One region of the Bradyrhizobium sp. AUGA SZCCT0177 genome, then DNA from elsewhere that is predicted to be linked to it. Evidence: predicted binding sites of a transcription regulator. Region 1 holds the regulator's gene; each other region holds the start of a gene.
What was found. Region 1 encodes LexA, which represses DNA repair genes until DNA is damaged. Its sites were predicted from a motif close to TGTTCNNNNTGTGTTCNG; they were not measured.

Region 1 (6,568 bases):
GGGCGCGCGCGGAGGCGGGGGCGGGGCGTTTGCTGCCCTGGGTGCCCGTCGCCTTCGGCACCGGCATCGCGTTCTATTTTGCCGCCGACCATGAGCCGGTGCTGTCGGTCGCGGCTGTCACCGCCATCGTGCTGTGCGCGGCGGCGTTCTTGCTGCGGCGGCACAAAATGTTTCCGGTCGCCGTGATGATTGCCGCCGTCGCCGCCGGCTTTGCGATTGCGACCTGGAAGACGGCTCGGATCGCGCATGGTGTGCTGGCGCGGCCGATGTTTTCGGTGGCGCTGACGGGATTTGTCGAAACCCGCGACATCCGCGAGCGCACCGACCGTTTTGTACTGCGCGTCGTGACCATGGAGAGCGCGCGCGACGCGACAAAAATCGAACGGGTGCGGCTGTCGGTCAAGAAGGGCACCGCGCCTGACGTGGGCAGCTTTGTCGAATTGAAAGCGCGGCTGTTGCCGCCGATGTCGCCGCTGCGGCCCGGCAGCTACGATTTCGGCCGCGACATGTTCTTCTCCGGCATCGGCGCCTCCGGCTTCGTGATGGGCGCGATCAGGACCGCGGAAGCGCCTGATGGCGGCGGGTGGAAGCTGCGCTATTCGGCGTTCATGCAAGGCATGCGGGATGCGATCGATGCGCGGATCAGGACCACGCTGGAAGGCGACAAGCGCGCGATCGCGACCGCGCTTCTGACCGGCCGGCGCGATGCGATCTCCGAGCCCGTCAATGACGCGATGTTCATCTCCGGCCTTGGCCATGTGCTGTCGATATCAGGCTATCACATGGCTGTCGTCGCGGGCGTCGTGTTCTTTGCGGTACGGGCACTGCTGGCGCTGTTCCCGACGCTCACGGTTGGTTTTTCGATCAAGAAATGGTCGGCGGTGGCGGCACTCGCCGCGTCGGCGTTTTATCTGTTGCTCTCCGGCGCTGAAGTCGCGACCCAGCGTTCGTTCTTCATGACGGCCGTGGTGCTGATCGCGGTCATGGTCGACCGCCGCGCCATCACGTTTCGAACGCTCGCGGTCGCGGCCCTCATTGTCTTGACCATCGCACCGGAGGCGCTGGTGCATCCGAGCTTCCAGATGTCGTTTGCGGCGACCCTCGGACTGGTGGCGCTGGTGCAACTCGGCATGCCGCGCCTGTTCGCGCAGCCGGATCATTCCGCGACGGCGCAGGTGGCGCTGTGGGGCGGCCGCGAGATCACGATGCTGCTCCTGGCCTCATTGGTGGCGGGCCTTGCCACCACGCCTTACGCGGCGTTTCATTTCCACCGGGTGACGCCCTATGGCGTGCTCGCCAATCTCGCGGCGATGCCGGTGGTCTCGGCGCTGGTGATGCCGGCGGGCCTGCTCGGCCTGGTTGCGATGCCGTTTGGTTTTGACGGTGTGTTCTGGGCCATCATGGGCGTCGGCATCGACTGGATGATCGTTGTCACGCAATGGGTCGCGGCCTTGCCGGGCGCGGTTGGTCGTGTGCCGGCGTTCGGCATCGGCCCGCTGATTGCGGCGAGTCTTGGCATCATCCTGCTCGGCTTGTTGCGGACGCCGCTGCGCTATACCGGCGCGGCCGTGGTGCTGGTGGCGGCGGTGTGGGCGGCGAGGGTGCCGCAGCCGGACATCCTGATCTCCGCCGACGGGCGCAATGTCGGTGTCCGCGGCCAGGACGGCAAACTGCATTTGATGCGCGCGGCCAAGGGCGCCGCGAGGGATGGCTTCCTCGTCAAGGAATGGCTGGCGGGGGATGCCGACGCCCGAAAGCCTGCCGATGCCTCGCTCACCGAGGGCGTCTCATGCGACGAGAGCGGCTGCGTGATGCAAGGCGCCGGTGGCGGGTTCGTGGCATTGGCGCTGCGGCCGGAAGCGCTGGCGGATGATTGTGAGCGCGCGGCGCTGGTGGTCACCGCAAGGCAGGCGCCTGCGGCGTGCGGCGCCTCGGTGATCTCTGCGGAGCGTCTGCGGCGGCAGGGCGCCATGGTGCTGCGGCGAAGCGGCAGCGGATTTACCATCGATGCCGTCAAGCTCCGGGGCGTCGATCGTCCATGGTCGCCGGCGATCGCGGGCGAGGGGGACGCGGAGACAACCATCCTCGCGCCGCGCCGTACGGCGCCGCGTGCGGTCGATGCGACCCCGTCGGAAGCGGATCTCCAGGCCGAGGAATAAGGATTCACGTTCCCCGGCGGGGCGCGACCGGCGGCGCGGAATTCAACCGGTGGAAAGCGGTGTCGCCGTGTCCGCCTTCGTTGTTGTGCGCTCGGGAATCGGATGCACCACCGGCAATTGCAGCACGGTGACGCGCTGACCCTCGCAAAGCTGCGTCACCAGCACATGGCTGCCGTCGGGAAATTCGATCGCGTCGTGGTGACGTTCCTTGATATGCGGATCGATGGTGTTGAACTTGCCGACGCGAAAACCGATCGTCCGCGTCCAGATCCAGCGATTGTCGTATTTGACGTCTTGCGCGAAGGCCAGTTCGGTCCCGGGCAGCATGCAGACCGCGACTGCGGGGTCGCGTTCGCTGGCAAAGCCGCGGGTCGAGGTGCCGCGGAAGGTGGTCGATATCAATGTCTCGCCGACCTCAGCAGGACGCGTTGCCATCGCGTGCAAACTATAGTCACACATCGGATCGCTCCCTCGTAAGAGATAGAGACCCGTGCCTCCCTCGAGGCGCTGGCCTCTATCAGAGTGGACTTGAGCAAAGTCTATTCCTGTTCTGGGCAATAGTGCGACGGAAAGGCCGGCGTGCCCGATCACAAACGCGCTACGACGGCTGCGGATCTTCGGGCATCGGCGGCAGCGGCAGTTCGAAGGCGCCGAGATGGAATTGCTCCCTTCCGTCGTCGGCAATCCCGGGCAGCGCGACCAGCGTGAACGCAGCCTCCGGATATTGCTGCCAGATCGCGAGATCTTCCGCCGTCACCATCAGCCAGCCGAACCGGAGCATGTAGCGGCCCGGCTCGGTCACGAGTCCCGCCCTCTGCCAGGTGATCTTGGTGATCATACTGCTGACCACGTCTCGTCCCCCCGGTTTTTGCGTCTTCGAGTTGAAAACGCGTCAAACCAACCATCCTCGCCCGCACAGTTTTTGCCGCATTCTGGGCAATTGTGCGACGCGCGGCCCCACCGTTCTCCGTCAGGGCCGGGTCTTGATCTTGCAGCCAACAACGTGGATGCCCGGCACAAGGCCGGGCATGACGCGCTTACGGATGTCGTTACCGAACAGAAGCGCCCGCGAAAGCGGGCCGCCCTCAGTACTTCCGGTACAGCCCGATCAGCTTGCCCTGAATCCGGACCCGGTTCGGCGGCAGGATGCGGACTTCATAGGAGGTGTTGGCAGGCTCCAGCGCGATCGAGGCGCCGCGGCGGCGGAAGCGTTTCAGGGTGGCTTCCTCCTCGTCGATCAGCGCCACCACGATATCGCCGGTGTCGGCGGTCTCGTTGCGCTGGATCAGCGCCATGTCGCCGTCGAGAATGCCGGCGTCCACCATGGAATCGCCGCGGACTTCGAGCGCGTAATGTTCGCCGGAGCCGAGCATGTCAGGCGGTACGCTGATGGTGTGGCTGCGGGTCTGCAGCGCCTCGATCGGGGTGCCGGCGGCGATCCGGCCCATGACGGGAACGGCGACCGGACGGTTGCCATCGTCCTCGGCGGACGCACTGGCGGCGCGGACCTTGCCGAGCGTGCCTTCGATGACGCTGGGAGTGAAGCCGCGGCGGCCGTTGCCGTTACCGGCGCCCGCAAGCTCGGGCAGCTTGATGACTTCGATGGCGCGGGCACGGTTGGGCAGGCGGCGGATGAAGCCGCGCTCTTCCAGGGCGGTGATGAGGCGGTGGATGCCGGACTTGGAGCGGAGGTCGAGCGCATCCTTCATTTCGTCGAAGGAGGGCGGCACGCCGGCTTCCTTGAGCCGTTCGTTGATGAAACGCAGAAGTTCATACTGTTTGCGCGTAAGCATCTCGAGCAATCCCCCGGTTGGCGCGTCGTAATTCGTGGTCGTTCAGTTCAGTTGCGAGTGCGGTCTCAAATTCGGAAGTCCAAAACTCCCATTTGTAGACACTAGCTCTCGAAACAAATCATGAACGAACACTATATGTTCGATACATGTTCCGCAACCACTTAATTTCAGGTGAACGCGCGCCGACTTCGCCCGAACAGGCCGCCGCGATGCGTCATTCCGGCAGGCGCAGGAACTCGCATGGCGTGCCTTTCGGCAGCGCCGGCGCAAACGGCGGACGTATCAAAAGCGCCCGTGCCGCAGCGAGATTTCCAAGCAGCGACGAGTCCTGGTGGCTCACCGGCACCGCGATCAACGCACCGTCCTCGCGCTCTTCAAGTCGTGCGCGAAGATAGTCTTCGCGCTGGTCGTTGGCGGGGAGATCGCGGCCGAGCAGGGCGGTCTCACGCGCGTGATGGATGGTTTTTCGGCCCGACAGCGCGCGAATCAGCGGCACCAGAAACAGGAAACCACAGACATAGGACGAGACCGGATTGCCGGGCAGGCCGATCACCCGCATCGCCCCGAGGCGCCCGTGCATCATCGGCTTGCCCGGCCGCATCGCGATGCGCCAGAACGCCATGGCCACGCCCTCGGCCTCCAGCGAGCGCTTGACGAGGTCGTGGTCGCCGACCGAGGCGCCGCCCATCGTGATCAGGATGTCGGCGCCCGATGCGCGGGCGCGGCGGATGCCGTCGGTGGTCGCCTCGACCGTGTCGGCGGCGATGCCGAAATCGATGGTCTCGGCGCCCTCGGCCCGCGCCAGCGCGCGCAGCGCATAGCCGTTGGAGTAGACGATCTGGCCGGGGCCCGGGATCGAGCCCGGCATCACCAGCTCGTCGCCGGTGGCGAGCACCGCCACCTTGGGGCGGCTGATCACGGCGAGTTCCGGATAGTTCATGCCGGCGGCGAGCGACAGGTCGCGTTCGGTGAGGCGGCTTCCCCTGGTGAGCAGCACATCGCCCTCGCGGAAATCGGCGCCGGCGGCGCGGATATGCCGTCCCGGTTTGGCGGTTTCCGTGATCGTGACGTGGTCGCCGCTGGCAGCCGTGTCTTCCTGGATGATGACGGCGTCGGCGCCATCAGGGATCACCCCGCCGGTGAAAATCCGGACCGCTTCGCCCGGGCCCACCATGCGCTCGAACGGGCGGCCCGCCGCGACTTCGCCGATCACCTTCAGCCGCGCGGAGAGGTCGGCGGCGTCGGCCGATCGCACCGCATAGCCGTCCATCGCCGACATCGCCTGCGGCGGCTGGGTGCGCTTTGCCGCAAGGTCGCGCGCGAGCACCCGATGCCAGGCCGTGTCGAGTGCGGCCATTTCTTCCGCCAAGGGATCGGCGCCCGCAAGGATCGCGGCCAGTGCATCAACGACCGGCATCAGGGCCACGGCAACACCCTCTCAAATTCCCAGCGCGGCGAGCGCCTTTGCGACGTCATCCGGCCCTGTCACATGTACCGCGGCCAGGCCGCGCGCCCGCGCGCCGTCGATGTTCGCGGCGGAATCGTCGAAGAACACGATGCGGGAGGCGGGAACACCGATCGCCTTGACGACGTGATCATAGGCCGCCGCATCGGGCTTTCGAAGCCCGATCGTCGATGACAGGTAGATTTCGCGGAAATGGCCGAGCACGCCGGCATAGGCCTGGCTGAAATGCACGACATGCGCGTTATTGGTGTTGGAGAAGGCATAAAGCGGCAGGCGTTGTCCGGCGCGCGCCAGCGATGCGGCGATATCGGGCATTTCGCCGGCGAAGATCGCGTTCCAGCCTTCCAGGAACTGGGCGTCCGATATCCCGATGCCGAGTGAGCCACGCAGGCCTGCGAAGAATTCGGCGTCGCTGATCTCGCCCCGCTCGTGGCGATGCCAGGCATCATTGGGCAAGAACCGCTCGACCAGCTGTGCCGGCTCGCAGCCGGCATGGCCGGCCCAATTGGCCACCACCTTGCCGAAGTCGATATCGAGTACGACGCGTCCAAGATCGAACAGGAGCGCGTCGGCGGAGTTGGGGAGAAGCGGGGCGTTCATGCCAGACGTTTACAAAACTGGACCGCTCTGGGCAACGACTGGCTGCAACCAGCAAAATGCTTGTTTTCGCGAGCAACTTCCGCCCAATCCAGCACTTAGGCTGGCGCGGGAGCTGTGCTAAGCGTTTGGCCGGAAAGTCCGGGGAGTGATCGCATGAAAATGATTGGTATCGTGGCTGTGATGGTCTTGCTGGCCGGGCCGGCGTTGGCCCAGCAGGCACCCGTTCAACAATACGGGGAGCCGGACAAGGAAAAGTCGCCGTCGGAGATCGCGGCGGCGAAGGAGGCCGAGCGGGCCTACAAGCGGTCGCTGGGCAATATTCCGGAGCAAAAGAGCACGGATCCCTGGGGAACCGTGCGCAGCGACAATGCCGCCCCGAAAGCCGCAGCCAAGCCGCCCGCGAAGCCGAAGGCAGCCAAAACGGATATCAAGACCGAGACCACCGCAAAACAATAACAGCCGCCCGCCGGCAGCTTGCCGGGACTGGGGTGCCCAGGATTCCAGGAAACCGGCGAGGACGCTAGAATGTCGAACACGCTGCTGTTTTCGCC
Region 2 (6,568 bases), on a different contig from region 1:
GTCTCGTGCGCATTGGTGAAGCGGCGGCCGCGGAAATTCGGCATCGGATTGGTCTTGCGCCAGACGATGTCGTTGAGGACCCAGAAGCCGAGGTCCTGCATGATCGAGCCGACGCGGAAAATGTTGTGGTAGGAGCCGATCACCCACAGCGTCGCCGACGGTTTCATGATGCGGCGGCAGGCCAGCAGCCAGGCGCGGGTGAAATCGTCATAGGCGGCAAAGGATGAAAACTTGTCCCAGTCGTTGTTGACGGCATCGACATGGGATTCGTCGGGACGCTTGAGATCGCCCTTGAGCTGCAGATTGTACGGCGGATCTGCGAACACCAGATCGACGGAGCCTGCCGGAAGCTTCGACATCTCGGCGACGCAATCGCCTACGACGATACGAACACTCTCTTCGGACTCGAATTTAGTGCGGGGCGCCCTTGCAGACGCCCCGCGACGCGACTCTACCATGACTCAATTACTCTGACTCAGGCGACGCTGTCGGCGACGCGGGACTAAACAACCGACTGGCGATACATTGACCGGGCAAAGTAAAAATCGACTTAATCAGTATTGCTGCTCGGACAGATTTGCCGGGGCTGATTAGCGTTTAAGCGCACTAAAGCGATTTGCAGCGAGGCCTGTCCCGCACTTGATGCGGGATGGATGCCGGTTCGCGTCAGGAAAACGCGTCAAATCAAGAATCTGGCGCCCCGTTCCGATTCAATCGGAATGGAAACGGCGCTAGGCAATAATTGCCGGGCGGGTTATTGATTAATGGAATGGAAATTTTACGTCTGTGCCGCGTTGGGTATCCAAGGGCAATCCGCCGGGATGAGGAATTTGCGCCATGCGTTACGATGACTTCCGCCGCAGCGACTCTATCGACGACCGTCGCGATGACAGCGGTGGTGGTGGCGGCGGCTTCGGCATTCCGATGGGCGGCGGTGGCGGGCTCGGCATCGGCACCATCATCGTGCTCGGCCTGCTCGGCTATGCCTTCGGCATCGACCCGCGCATCCTGATCGGCGGCGCGGAAATTCTCACCGGCGGCAGCCAGCAGGCGCCGACCTACCAGACCGAGCGCAAGTCGGGCCCGGCCACCACAGGCGCGCCCAAGGACGAGATGGGCAGCATGATCGCCGGCGTGCTCGGCGAGATCGACGATCGCTGGAACGAGATCTTCCAGGCCAGTGGGCAAACCTACAAGGGACCGCGCATCGTGCTGTTCCGCAACGCCACCAATGGCGGGCGCTGCGGCATGGCGCAGTCGGCGATGGGACCGTTCTACTGCCCGCCGGACAAGCAGATCTTCCTCGACACCCAGTTCTTCCGCGACGTCGAGACGAAGTTTCGCGGCTGTTCGGGCAGCTCCTGCAAATTCACCACCGCCTATATCATCGCGCATGAGGCCGGCCATCACATCCAGAACCTGCTCGGCATCCTGCCGCGTGTGCAGCGGATGCAAGAGCAGGCCGGCAGCAAGGCGGAAGCCAACGCGCTGCAGGTCAAGGTCGAGTTGCAGGCGGATTGCCTGTCCGGCGTCTGGGTCAACCGCGAGGAAAAGAAACGTCCGGGCTTCGTCGAACCCGGCGATATCGAAGCCGCGCTGACTACGGCGACCGCGATCGGCGATGACACGCTGCAGCGCAAGGCGACGGGCAGGGTGGTGCCTGATTCATTCACCCACGGCTCCGCCGCACAGCGCAAGCAATGGTTCATGACCGGCTACAAGCAGGGCACCGTGCAGTCCTGCAATACGTTTGCCGCGGGGGCGATGTAGCGCGGCGAGTTGAATTAGCATTGACCGTCATGGCCGGGCATAGGCGAGTGAAGCGACGCCGTCCTTCAGACGGCTATGCCCGGCCATCCACGTCTTTGCTTTTGAGAGACTTTTAAGACGTGGATGCCCGGCACAGGGCCGGGCATGACGAGAAGAAAAAATCATGTCCTCCATTGACGAAACCAAACAATTCGTACCGCTCAATATCGCCGTGCTGACGATCTCGGACACGCGCGCGCTTGCCGATGACAAGTCGGGGGCGACGCTGGCGGAGCGGCTGGTCGCCGCCGGCCATCATCTCGCGGCGCGCGAAATCATCGTCGACGACGTCGATGCGATCCGCGTCATCATCCGAAGGTGGATCGCCGATCCTGGTGTCGATGCCATCATCACGACAGGCGGCACTGGTTTTACCGGCCGCGACGTCACGCCGGAGGCGGTCGAGCCGCTGTTCGAGAAGCGGATGGACGGTTTCTCCACCGCCTTCCACATGCTGAGCTACGCCAAGATCGGCGCCTCGACGGTGCAGAGCCGCGCCACCGCCGGGGTCGCGGGTGCGACCTTCATCTTCTGCCTGCCGGGCTCGCCCGGCGCCTGCCGCGACGGCTGGGACGGCATCCTCGCCGCCCAGCTCGATTACCGCACCCGCCCGTGCAATTTCGTCGAGATCATGCCGCGGCTCGACGAGCATCTGCGCCGCCCAAAGGCCAAGGGAGCGTCGGTGTAGCCGTATCCGTAGGATGGGTAGAGCGAAGCGAAACCCATCATTGCGAGTCCCGGTGTTGCGATGGGTTTCGCTTCGCTCTACCCATCCTACGGACTTCCGTTATTTGCGGGCGATGACCTTGGTCAGCAAAGCCCACAATCCGCGCCACATGTCGCGCCACGCGTCTTCGCGCAGCTGATGCGCTCTCTTGATGTAGAAATCGAGCAGGTCCGGCGTGACGCGCCGCGGCGTGTCGCGACGCCCCGGCTTCACAGTTCGCGTTCCCAGGTCTCGCCAACCAAACTTTGACCAAAACTTCGATGCGGCTCGGTCGCGACCAGCTTAAAGCCGGCGTCCTGATAGATCTTGCGGGCGGCGACCAGGATGCTCTGGGTCCACAGCGTCATCCTGCGATAGCCGGTCGCCCGCGCGAAGGCGACGCATTCGGCGACCAGCTGCTGGCCCAATCGCTGGCCGCGTCCGGCCGGATCGACCAGAAGCAGGCGCAGCTTGGCGACATCGTCGCTATGCTTGACCACAAAGACCGAGCCGACCTGGACGCCGCCCTGCTCGGCAATCCAGCAGCGCTCGCGCGAGGCGTCGAACGAGGTCAGGAATTTCGCCGCGATCTCCGCCACCAGCGCTTCGAACGAGGAGTCAAAGCCATATTCGCTGGCGTAGAAGGCGCCGTGGCTCTGCACCACCCAGCCCATGTCGCCGGGGCGGTGGGTGCGCAGGATCGCTGGCGCCGCCGCGCCTGATACGCCGAGCAGCCGCTCGATCTCGGCCATCGCGCCGACGAGCTTCTGGCTGCCGCCGCGCGGCAACGCGGCCAGCATTGCACCGATGTCGTCCTGCATGCTGCGCTCGAGTTTGGTGAAGGTCTGGCGTCCCTTGGGCGTCAGGGCGAGCCGGAATTGCCGCCGGTCCGCCGGCAGCGGCTTGCGGGTGAGCAATCCATTCTCATCGAAGTTTTGCACGATCCGGCTGAGATAGCCGGCATCGAGCCCGAGTTCGGCGCCGATCTCCTTGGCCGAGAGGTCTTCGCGATAGGCGAGCTCGTACAGCACCCGCGCCTCGCTGAGCGAGAACGGGCTCTTCATGAGTTGCTGGTCGAGCACGCCGAGCTTGCGGGTGTAGAAGCGGTTGAAGGCGCGGACCGCCGCGATCTCTTGGTCGGAATTGTTCTGGGACATGGCGCACCTCAATTATTGCCAATGTCATATAATTATTTGACTTTGGCAAGTATATTCAGGTGCGAACCGAGCCCGGCTACTTTGCATGGGGTTGTTTTCGCGATTTTGTGTCTGAGCCCGCGGTGTCGACGACGCGCGTGAACGCGCTGGCGAAGGCGCCTAGGCTACCACCATGATCCGGCTGCGCAGCATGGTGCGGGAGCGCCGGCCGAGCTGGCGCAGCAGCCGGGCTTCGGAACGGCGGACGTCCGGCCGGTAGCCGCCGAGCCGGTCGTAATGATCGTGCGCAATGAGAAGACCCTGTTCCGCCGAGGGCCCCGTAACCATGCGGGCGATGAATTTGAGGCCATCGCGGAAACTAGCGTCGGAATAAGGCGAGCGGGCATAGCGGAAGATCCCGGCGCGGGGCCGGCCGCTGGCCGCTACACCCTGGATGAATTGCGCGGTCTCTTCGATCCAGCCCGAGTCGAGCACGGCGCCGGCATGCAGGAACATCAGCCAGGGCGAGCGCGCTTGCCGGGCACCGGCGGCGAGCGCCGCGGCACGGCTGCCTTCAAACGCCATGAAGCGGCAGCCCGCTACGTCGGCCACGCGCTCGATCACGCCGTTCGCGGTGCGGTCCACCAGCACCACTTCGCGGATCAAACCGGCGGCGGCTCCCGGCACCAGCGCCGCCAGGGTAGCGACGGCGGGCTGTTCGACGCCTTCGGTCGGGATGATCACGCTCAGCATGACGCTTCGTTGGCTCAAACGGTGAAAAACGCCGCTTGTTATCACCTTGTCACATTCAAAACATCCGTTGCCGTGCAGATTTTTGCGGCAGCCATGCTGTGGATTTTTCAAATGATGTTCTTGATTTGTTCTCAGCGCGTGTTACGTTCCCTGCATGAGCCGAGCATCCTCTCATGCCCTCAAGCACCCGCCGGTCACGGCGCCCTCCGAACCGGCGGGTGCTAATCCTTTTCCTGAGCTGGCGGTCGCGATCGAGCGCGAGCGGCGGCGTGGCCGCGGCGCCCAGTCCAACGACAGCGGCCGCTTCGAGGCCGAAGCCCGCGTCGTCTTCGACGATGGCTGGCAGAGCCTCGAAGACCTGCCGCCGTTCAAGACCACGGTCGGGCTCGACACCTCGCGCAAGGTCATCACCCGCAACGACTCGCCCGATATCGGCTTCGACCGCTCGATCAACCCCTATCGCGGCTGCGAGCATGGCTGCGTCTACTGCTTCGCGCGGCCGACCCACGCCTATCTCGGGCTGTCGCCCGGACTTGATTTTGAAACCCAGCTGCTCGCCAAGCCCGATGCGCCGGAGTTGCTGGAAAAGGAACTGGCGGCATCGGGCTACGAACCGCGCATGATCGCGATCGGCACCAATACGGATCCCTATCAACCCATCGAGCGCAAATACAAGATCATGCGCGGCATTCTCGAAGTGCTGGAACGTGCCGGCCATCCGGTCGGCATTGTCACCAAATCGGCGCTGGTGACGCGCGACATCGACATCCTCCAGCGGATGGCAAAACGCAATCTGGTCAAGGTCGCACTGTCCGTGACGACGCTCGATGCCAAACTCGCGCGCACCATGGAGCCGCGAGCCTCGACGCCGCCGAAGCGGCTGGAGGCGATACGGCAACTGGCGGAGGCCGGCATTCCGGCAACCGTGATGGTCGCGCCCGTGATCCCCGCGCTGAACGATTCCGAGATCGAGCGCATCCTCGATGCCGCGGCGCATGCCGGCGCGAAAGAGGCGAGTTATGTGCTGCTACGGCTGCCGCTGGAAGTGCGCGATCTCTTCCGCGAGTGGCTGATGGCGAATTATCCCGACCGTTATCGCCACGTCTTCACCTTGATCCGCGACATGCGCGGCGGCCGCGACTACGACTCGCAATGGGGAACCCGGATGAAGGGAACCGGGCCGATGGCCTGGATGATCGGACGCCGCTTCGAAATCGCCTGCGAGAAGCTTGGACTGAACAAGCGGCGCCTGAAACTGACGACCGACCATTTCGTCAAGCCGAAGCGAAACGGTCAGCAGTTGAGCTTGTTTTGATTGTGGTAGCGTGAATGCCAGGGAGCGGCAGGATGAGTAACGAGTTGAAGACCCCAATCCCGCGACTGACCGTCATCACGCTCGGCGTGAGCAACATGCGCGCCAGCATCGCCTTTTATGAAGCGCTGGGTTTTGCGCGAAGAATTCGCTCGACCGGCGAGGCGGTCGCCTTCTTCGACACCGGCGGCCCCGTGATCGCCCTGTTCCCGTGGGATCAGCTGGCACAGGACGCAACGCTGCCGGACCATCCGCGGCCCAAGACCTTCCGCGGCGTGACGCTGGCGTGGAATTGCGCCTCACGCGAGGAAGTCGACACCGTGCTGGATTTCGCGATCGCCAAGGGCGCCTCGCTGCTCAAGGCCGCGCATGAGACGGCTTATGGCGGCTACTCCGGATATTTCGCCGATCCCGACAATCACCCCTGGGAAGTCGTGGTCGCCCCCGGCATCGAGGTCGGCGAAGACCGGCGGGTGCATTTGGCGGATTAGGGTCAGTGCCGATCTGTCGTGACTGAATAACGGGAATTGCAGCCGGTTCCCGGTTGCGCGCTGGCGCGTGCTTGCCCACCATCCCGGCATGATTCGGGAAAAATCATCCAGGAAACCAGCGGCCAAGCCGGTCGCCAAATCGGCAAAACTGCCGAAAGGCGTGATCGCGGTGGCACCGCCGAGCTTTCGCCGTGAGCGCGCGCTGATCAAGCGCGGCGTCTGGCCGATCGCCGGTTGCGACGAGGCCGGGCGGGGTCCCCTGGCCGGCCCGGTGGTGGCCGCCGCCGTGATTCTTGATCCCAAACGAATTCCCAAAGGCATCGACGATTCGAAGCGGCTGACGGCGGAGCGCCGTGAGGAA
Region 3 (6,568 bases), on a different contig from region 1:
AAACGCGTCAATCAAGAATCTAGAGCCGGTAGGCCGTGCGGAAGCCGCCCCAGTGCCGACCCTTGACGCGGATCGGCACGTCGATCTCGCGCATCATCACGGTGTTGCCGTTGCCCATGTCGCGGGCGTAACTCTGCACCAGGTAGGCGCGCTGGTTGCGGCCGGCGGCGAGGCCCGCGGGATCGTTGAAGATGCGGCGGTTGCGGCTGTTGGCGGTGTTCCAGGTGACGTCGCCCGGACGTTGCGGATGCGAATAGATCTTGTTGTGAACCGGCAGATAGCCGTTGGTGTCGATGACAGCGCAGAACGCCATGCGCTTGTCTTTGGCGAGGAAGGCTTCCTGGAACGGTGGCAGCGCGCGGTCCGCCCAGTCCAGAATTTTGGTGCGGTGCTGCACCGGGTTGCTGCCGGATATTTCGACATAGTTGGTGTCGAACATGTCCTCGATCGAGATCGCGCCGCTGGCGACGCCCTGCTCGAAAATCCTGGTCAACGCGGCGCCTGCTTCCATGGCGCGGGTGACGAACTCGGTGTTCTCGTCGTGGATCGCCCACAATTTGTCTTCGATCGCCTCGCGCAAAGCGGCGTTCGGCCGCTCGAACTGCGCCTGCGCGCCGGCCTTGGAACGCTCGCTGATGCGAATTTTGCAGGCGCCGATATCCGGCAGCGTGGCGTCGAGGCTTTGGTTGGGCGTCAGCTTTTCGGCGTCGGGACCGCTGATCAGGATGCCGTCGATCGAAATCTCGTAGACCGGCGCCGTGATCAGGCCGCGCGGAGTCTGGATTTCGATTTGGAGGCTGCAGGGCAGCTTTTCCTGTTTGCGCTGGCCCTGGCGCTCGCTTTGGCGCAGCAGCACCGCGCAGCGCGATTTGAGCTTCTGCGCAAAGGTCGTGACCGCCCTTCCGGCATTGGCGACGTTTTCACCATGCGCTTCGGCTTCCTTGGTCGCGACGCCGATCTCGGAGGCGCTTTCGCCGACCGAGACGATGAAGCGCGACGCGGAGGCGGCATTGTCGGACATTTCTCCGGTGGTCTGGCTTTGCTCGGCGACCGCGCCGTTGACGTTGTCGAACACCGGCCGGATCAATTTAATCGCCTGCGAAATCCGATGCACGGCGTCGACCGAGCCGGCGGCGTCGCGCTGCAGCGCTTCGATCTTCCTGGTGATTTCCTCGGTGGCGTTCTGGGTCTGCACCGCGAGCGCCTTCACCTCGGTGGCGACGACGGCAAAGCCGCGCCCGGCTTCGCCGGCGCGCGCGGCCTCGATGGTGGAATTGAGGGCCAGCAGCGTGGTCTGCCTTGCGATCTGCGCGATCAGATTGACGACGTTGCCGATCGCCGCGGACGATTCGCGCAACCGGTCCACATTGGCGCTGGCTTCGCGGGCGGCCTCGCTGGCCTGGTCGGCGAGCTTGCCGGCATCGCGGACCTGCTCGCCGATGCCCTGGGCCGAATGGGTGAATTTGTCGGCGGCCTGCGAGAAAGTGGTCGCGGTAGACTGGGCTGCGGTGGTGCGGCCGGTCAGGGCGTCAGTGCGGTGGCGGATGGTGGTCAGTGTGGCCGCGGTCGCCTCGGCGCCCCCGGCGACCGAATGGGCCGCGCGCTCGAGCTGGCGGATCATGCCACCGAGTTCGAGTTCCAGCAGTTCAAGGATTTCCTTGGCTGAATCGCCTTCGGGCGCGGGCGCGTCGGTCGCAGCCACAACCGCCGGAACCTTAAGCTCGACGGCAGCCGTGGTCGCTTCCGGCACGCGCTTTCGAAATAAACCGAACGCCATGAGGGCTCTTAAAAGTTGAGAATGTGGGGCGCATCCTCTCATCCGGGCATGAAGTCATGGTTAACAACTGCCTGATATTCCGGCATACGGGGCACTACTTAAGTACCAAAACGGCCGTGAATCTTTGATTTTGGCCGGTTGTCGGCCTATAAGGCCGCGTTTTCATCCAAATCCGCTCACGAACGAATCCAAGAGACCCCGCATGGCCGGCCATTCCCAATTCAAGAACATCATGCACCGCAAGGGGCGGCAGGATGCCCAGAAGTCGAAACTGTTCGGCAAGCTGGCGCGGGAAATCACGGTTGCGGCCAAGATGGGCCAGCCCGATCCGTCGATGAACGCCCGGCTGCGCGCGGCGATCATTTCCGCTCGCCAGGAAAACATGTCGAAGGATTCGATCGAGCGCGCCGTGAAGAAGGCGAGCGGCGGCGAGGGCGAGAACTACGACGAGATTCGCTACGAGGGCTATGGCCCCGGCGGCGTCGCTGTCATCGTCGAGGCGCTGACCGACAACCGCAACCGCGCGGCCTCCGATATCCGCTCCTACTTCACCAAGTCCGGCGGCAACCTCGGCGAAACCGGATCGGTTTCCTTCATGTTCGATCACACCGGCATCATCGAATACGACGCCAAGGTGGCCTCCGACGATGCGATGCTGGATGCGGCGATCGAAGCCGGCGCCGACGACGTGATCTCGAGCGAGAGCGGCCACGAAATCTATGCCTCCAAGGAAACGTTTCGCGAGGTCGCCAAGGCGCTGGAGACGAAATTCGGCGAGGCCCGCAAGGCGGCGCTGACCTGGAAGCCGCAGACCACGGTGCCGGTGGACGACGAGACCGGCGAGAAGCTGCTCAAGCTGATCGACCATTTGAACGAGCACGACGACGTGCAGAACGTCTACGCCAATTTCGAAGTCTCGGACGCGCTGATGGCGAAGATGGGCGGGTAGGGATCTCGTGTCCCGGACGCGGTGCAGCGCGGAGCGCTGCTCCGCAGAGCTCAGATGCGCAATTGCGCATCGGGGGACCCATGTCTCCGCAGAATGAGCTGATGGATGGGCCCCGGCTCAGCAACGCACCACGCCGCAAACGCGGCGCACTGCGTTGCGTCCGGGGCACGTCCCACCGCTTTAGCGGGGATGACTGTTCTCTTTATGTTTCGTTCACGGTGCTCTGGCGTTATCACAGGCCATGACATCTCCTCCGATTCGCCAACCCGTCCGGATTATCGGCATCGACCCCGGCCTGCGCCGCACCGGCTGGGGCGTGATCGAGACCGAGGGCAACCGCCTGGTCTTCATCGGCTGCGGCTCGGTAGAGCCGCCGGACGACCTGCCGCTGGCGAGCCGGCTGCTCGCGATCCATGAAGGCCTCGCTGCCGTGCTCGGCGACTACAGCCCCATGGAGGCTGCGGTCGAACAGACCTTTGTGAACAAGGACGGCGTCGCAACGCTAAAACTCGGGCAGGCGCGCGGCGTCGCCATGCTGGCGCCGGCGATGTTCGGCATATCGGTTGCCGAATACGCGCCCAACCAGGTCAAGAAGACCGTGGTCGGCGCCGGTCATGCCGACAAGAACCAGATCGCTGTCATGCTCAAGATCCTGCTGCCGAAGGCCGAGCCGAAATCCGCCGACGCCGCCGACGCGCTGGCGATCGCGATCACGCACGCCCATCACCGCGCCGGCACGGCGCTGCGGCTGAAGGTGGCAGGCCTATGATCGGCAAACTGAAAGGCCTGATCGACTCCTACGGCGAGGACTACGTGATCCTCGACGTCGGCGGCGTCGGCTATCAGGTGCACTGTTCGTCGCGCACGCTGCAGGCGCTGCCCGCGCCCGGCGAGGCCGCGGTGCTCTCGATCGAGACCTATGTGCGCGAAGACCAGATCAAGTTGTTCGGCTTTCGCGGTGACATCGAGCGCGAATGGTTCCGCCTCTTGCAGACCGTGCAGGGCGTCGGCGCCAAGGTGGCGTTGGCGGTGCTCTCGACGCTGCCGCCGGCCGAGCTTGCGAATGCGATCGCGCTGCGCGACAAGGCCGCGGTGACGCGCACGCCCGGCGTCGGCCCGAAAGTCGCCGAGCGCATCGTCACCGAATTGAAGGACAAGGCGCCGGCCTTTGCCAACGTCGATCCGGCGCTGGTGCATCTTTCCGGCGCCATCGACAACGACCGCGCGCCGCGCCCGGTCACCGACGCGATCTCGGCGCTGGTCAATCTCGGTTACGGCCAGCCGCAGGCCGCGGCCGCCATCGCGTCGGCCTCGCGCAGCGCCGGCGAGAATGCGGAAACAGCGCAGCTGATCCGCTTGGGCCTGAAGGAACTCGCGAAGTGAGCGAACTGCGCTGGAGCATTACAAAATGATTACGTGTTATCTGCGTTACCGGCTCGATCCGGACAAGCTCGCCGATTTCGAGGCGTACGGCGCCATGTGGCTGGAGCTGCTGCCGCGCTTCGGCGGCGTCCATCACGGCTACTTTCTGCCATCCGAAGGCGAGAGCGACGTCGCTTTGGCGATGTTCAGCTTTCCGAGCCTCGCGGCCTATGAACAGTATCGTAAGGATGCCAGCACCGATCCCGACTGCCAGAAGGCGGTCGCCTTTGCAAAACGGACGCGCTGCTTCATCCGTTATGAACGGTCATTTTTCCGGCCATTGTTTCCGAAAACGGCCGCATGACCAGGCCCTCCCGCAACGTCACGGCAGAACGTCGCGACTATTCGGCAGGCGCCGTTGCCGGGCGTTTCGCGCGCGCGATCGGCATCGTCCTGATTTTTTCCATTGCAGGACCGCTGACGATTGCGGCGCTGATTTCGCTGATCGTGGTCGGTTTCGGAGCCGCGCTGCTGCAAATGTTTCTCGCGCTTCTCGAACTCGAAGCACTGCGCACCATCGTCTCTGTCGCGATCGTGCTGCTTGCACTGGCGACGATGCTCGCGTCGTTCCTGCCATCGGTCGCGGCCGGCCTGATATTCGCACTGGCTGCGGTCTATGGCGGCATCAACATGATCTGGATGGCGTGGCTCGCCGCGGCCATTGCCGTCGCCGGTTTCGTCGTATTCGGCATATTCTTGGTGCCCTCGGAATCATCGGCCGTGATTTTGCCGGATGTCCGGTCTGCACGACAGGCGCTGTCGCTGTCAGCGATCCTTGCCGTGCTGGCGGTCATTCCGGCCAGCCTGTGCTGGTGGCTCGCGAAACCCCTGCATCGTGCTAGAACTGCCGCATGAACACGCCGTCCCGCATTGTCACCCCCGAACGCCGCAGCGACGATGTCGGCGACACCGCGCTGCGCCCGCAATTGCTGTCCGAGTTCGTCGGCCAGGCGCAGGCGCGCAAAAACCTTTCGATCTTCATCGAGGCGGCGCGCAAGCGCGGCGAGGCGCTCGATCACGTGCTGTTCGTCGGCCCTCCCGGTCTCGGCAAGACCACGCTGGCGCAGATCGTGGCGCGTGAACTTGGCGTCGGCTTTCGCGCCACTTCCGGACCTGTGATCGCCAAGGCCGGCGACCTCGCAGCGCTTCTGACCAATCTCGAAGAGCGCGACGTGCTGTTCATCGACGAAATCCATCGCCTCAGCCCGGCGGTCGAGGAAGTGCTCTATCCTGCGATGGAGGACTTTCAGCTCGATCTCATCATCGGCGAGGGGCCGGCAGCGCGATCCGTAAAAATCGAGCTGGCGAAATTCACCCTCGTCGGCGCCACCACGCGCGCGGGCCTGCTCACCAATCCGCTGCGCGACCGCTTCGGCATTCCGGTGCGGCTGAATTTCTACACCGTGGAAGAGCTGGAGATGATCGTCACCCGCGGCGCCCGCGTGCTCAACATCGGCATGACGCCTGATGGCGCCAACGAGATCGCGCGCCGCGCCCGCGGCACGCCGCGCATCGCCGGTCGGCTGCTGCGCCGGGTGCGGGATTTTGCGTCCGCCGCGGATGCCACCTCTGTCGATCGCGCCATCGCCGACCACGCGCTGAGCGCGCTGGAAGTCGATGCCGCCGGCCTCGATGCGATGGACCGGCGATATCTTTCGACCATCGCGCTGAACTATGGCGGCGGTCCGGTCGGCGTGGAAACCATGGCGGCGGCGCTGTCGGAGCCGCGCGATGCGATCGAGGACATCATCGAGCCGTTCCTGATCCAGTGTGGCTATCTCCAGCGCACCCCGCGCGGCCGGCTGTTGACCTCGCACGCCTTCAAGCATCTCGGCCTCGCCGAACCCGCCCGCGATACGGCGCAGTTCGGCCTGTTCGGCGGCGGTGACAGCGATGACTGAACGCTATCGAACCGAATCGGCCTAATCACGCACTAACGGTAAATATCAACAAGTCGGCGACGCGCCTCGGCGCGGGACCGGCTGTTTTTGCCGTGGAGTGCCAGATGAAATCGACCGAAGACGCCAAGGTGCTGGCCATTGTCGCAGCGCCGGAACTGGGCACGCCCGACGATTCCGACGTCCTCAACGCGATGTCTGTCGACGAGCTGGCCTCATTGTGGGCTGTGCTGCAGCGGCTGAGCAAGCGCGACCAGACTTCCGGCGCCTGGGCGGCCAAGCTCTATTTCGATCATCTGCCGCACCGCAAGCCGGATCGCGCGCTCGATCTTGCGCTTGAAGTGCTGCGCAGTGAATCCGACAAACCGACCGTGATGCAGCTCAATGAAAAGTTCATGATGTCGCTGATGTATGCCCACGGCGAAAGCGTGATCGACCGGATCGAGGCCGAGGCGAAGAATAACGCCCGGCTGCGCTGGCTGCTCGGCGGCGTTCTGCTCGGTCCAAACAAGCCGTTGAAGC

Region 2: a site for LexA is predicted at 4,520-4,537, ahead of JQ597_RS32375 (PA0069 family radical SAM protein). Genes of this name have one in related genera too.
Region 3: a site for LexA is predicted at 2,921-2,938, ahead of ruvC (crossover junction endodeoxyribonuclease RuvC). Genes of this name have one in related genera too.

What each region holds. Positions count from the first base shown of each region.
Region 1 is NZ_JAFCMA010000001.1:369,509-376,076, reverse strand. Features, by position in the region: gene JQ597_RS01940 (ComEC/Rec2 family competence protein) at 1-2,159, shown strand, start outside; gene JQ597_RS01935 (hypothetical protein) at 2,202-2,618, opposite strand; gene JQ597_RS01930 (hypothetical protein) at 2,758-2,997, opposite strand; gene lexA (transcriptional repressor LexA) at 3,245-3,952, opposite strand; gene JQ597_RS01920 (molybdopterin molybdotransferase MoeA) at 4,167-5,378, opposite strand; gene JQ597_RS01915 (HAD family hydrolase) at 5,391-6,017, opposite strand; gene JQ597_RS01910 (hypothetical protein) at 6,171-6,473, shown strand; gene JQ597_RS01905 (NADH:flavin oxidoreductase/NADH oxidase) at 6,543-6,568, shown strand, end outside.
Region 2 is NZ_JAFCMA010000039.1:29,117-35,684, reverse strand. Features, by position in the region: gene JQ597_RS32405 (site-specific DNA-methyltransferase) at 1-458, opposite strand, end outside; gene ypfJ (KPN_02809 family neutral zinc metallopeptidase) at 838-1,770, shown strand; gene moaB (molybdenum cofactor biosynthesis protein B) at 1,934-2,497, shown strand; gene JQ597_RS32390 (RSP_7527 family protein) at 2,597-2,749, opposite strand; gene JQ597_RS32385 (bifunctional helix-turn-helix transcriptional regulator/GNAT family N-acetyltransferase) at 2,746-3,672, opposite strand; gene JQ597_RS32380 (glycosyltransferase family protein) at 3,832-4,404, opposite strand; gene JQ597_RS32375 (PA0069 family radical SAM protein) at 4,559-5,719, shown strand; gene JQ597_RS32370 (VOC family protein) at 5,752-6,207, shown strand; gene rnhB (ribonuclease HII) at 6,296-6,568, shown strand, end outside.
Region 3 is NZ_JAFCMA010000014.1:57,756-64,323, forward strand. Features, by position in the region: gene JQ597_RS17845 (methyl-accepting chemotaxis protein) at 20-1,777, opposite strand; gene JQ597_RS17850 (YebC/PmpR family DNA-binding transcriptional regulator) at 1,980-2,726, shown strand; gene ruvC (crossover junction endodeoxyribonuclease RuvC) at 2,968-3,495, shown strand; gene ruvA (Holliday junction branch migration protein RuvA) at 3,492-4,109, shown strand; gene JQ597_RS17865 (NIPSNAP family protein) at 4,135-4,452, shown strand; gene JQ597_RS17870 (hypothetical protein) at 4,449-5,003, shown strand; gene ruvB (Holliday junction branch migration DNA helicase RuvB) at 5,000-6,049, shown strand; gene JQ597_RS17880 (DUF6869 domain-containing protein) at 6,154-6,568, shown strand, end outside.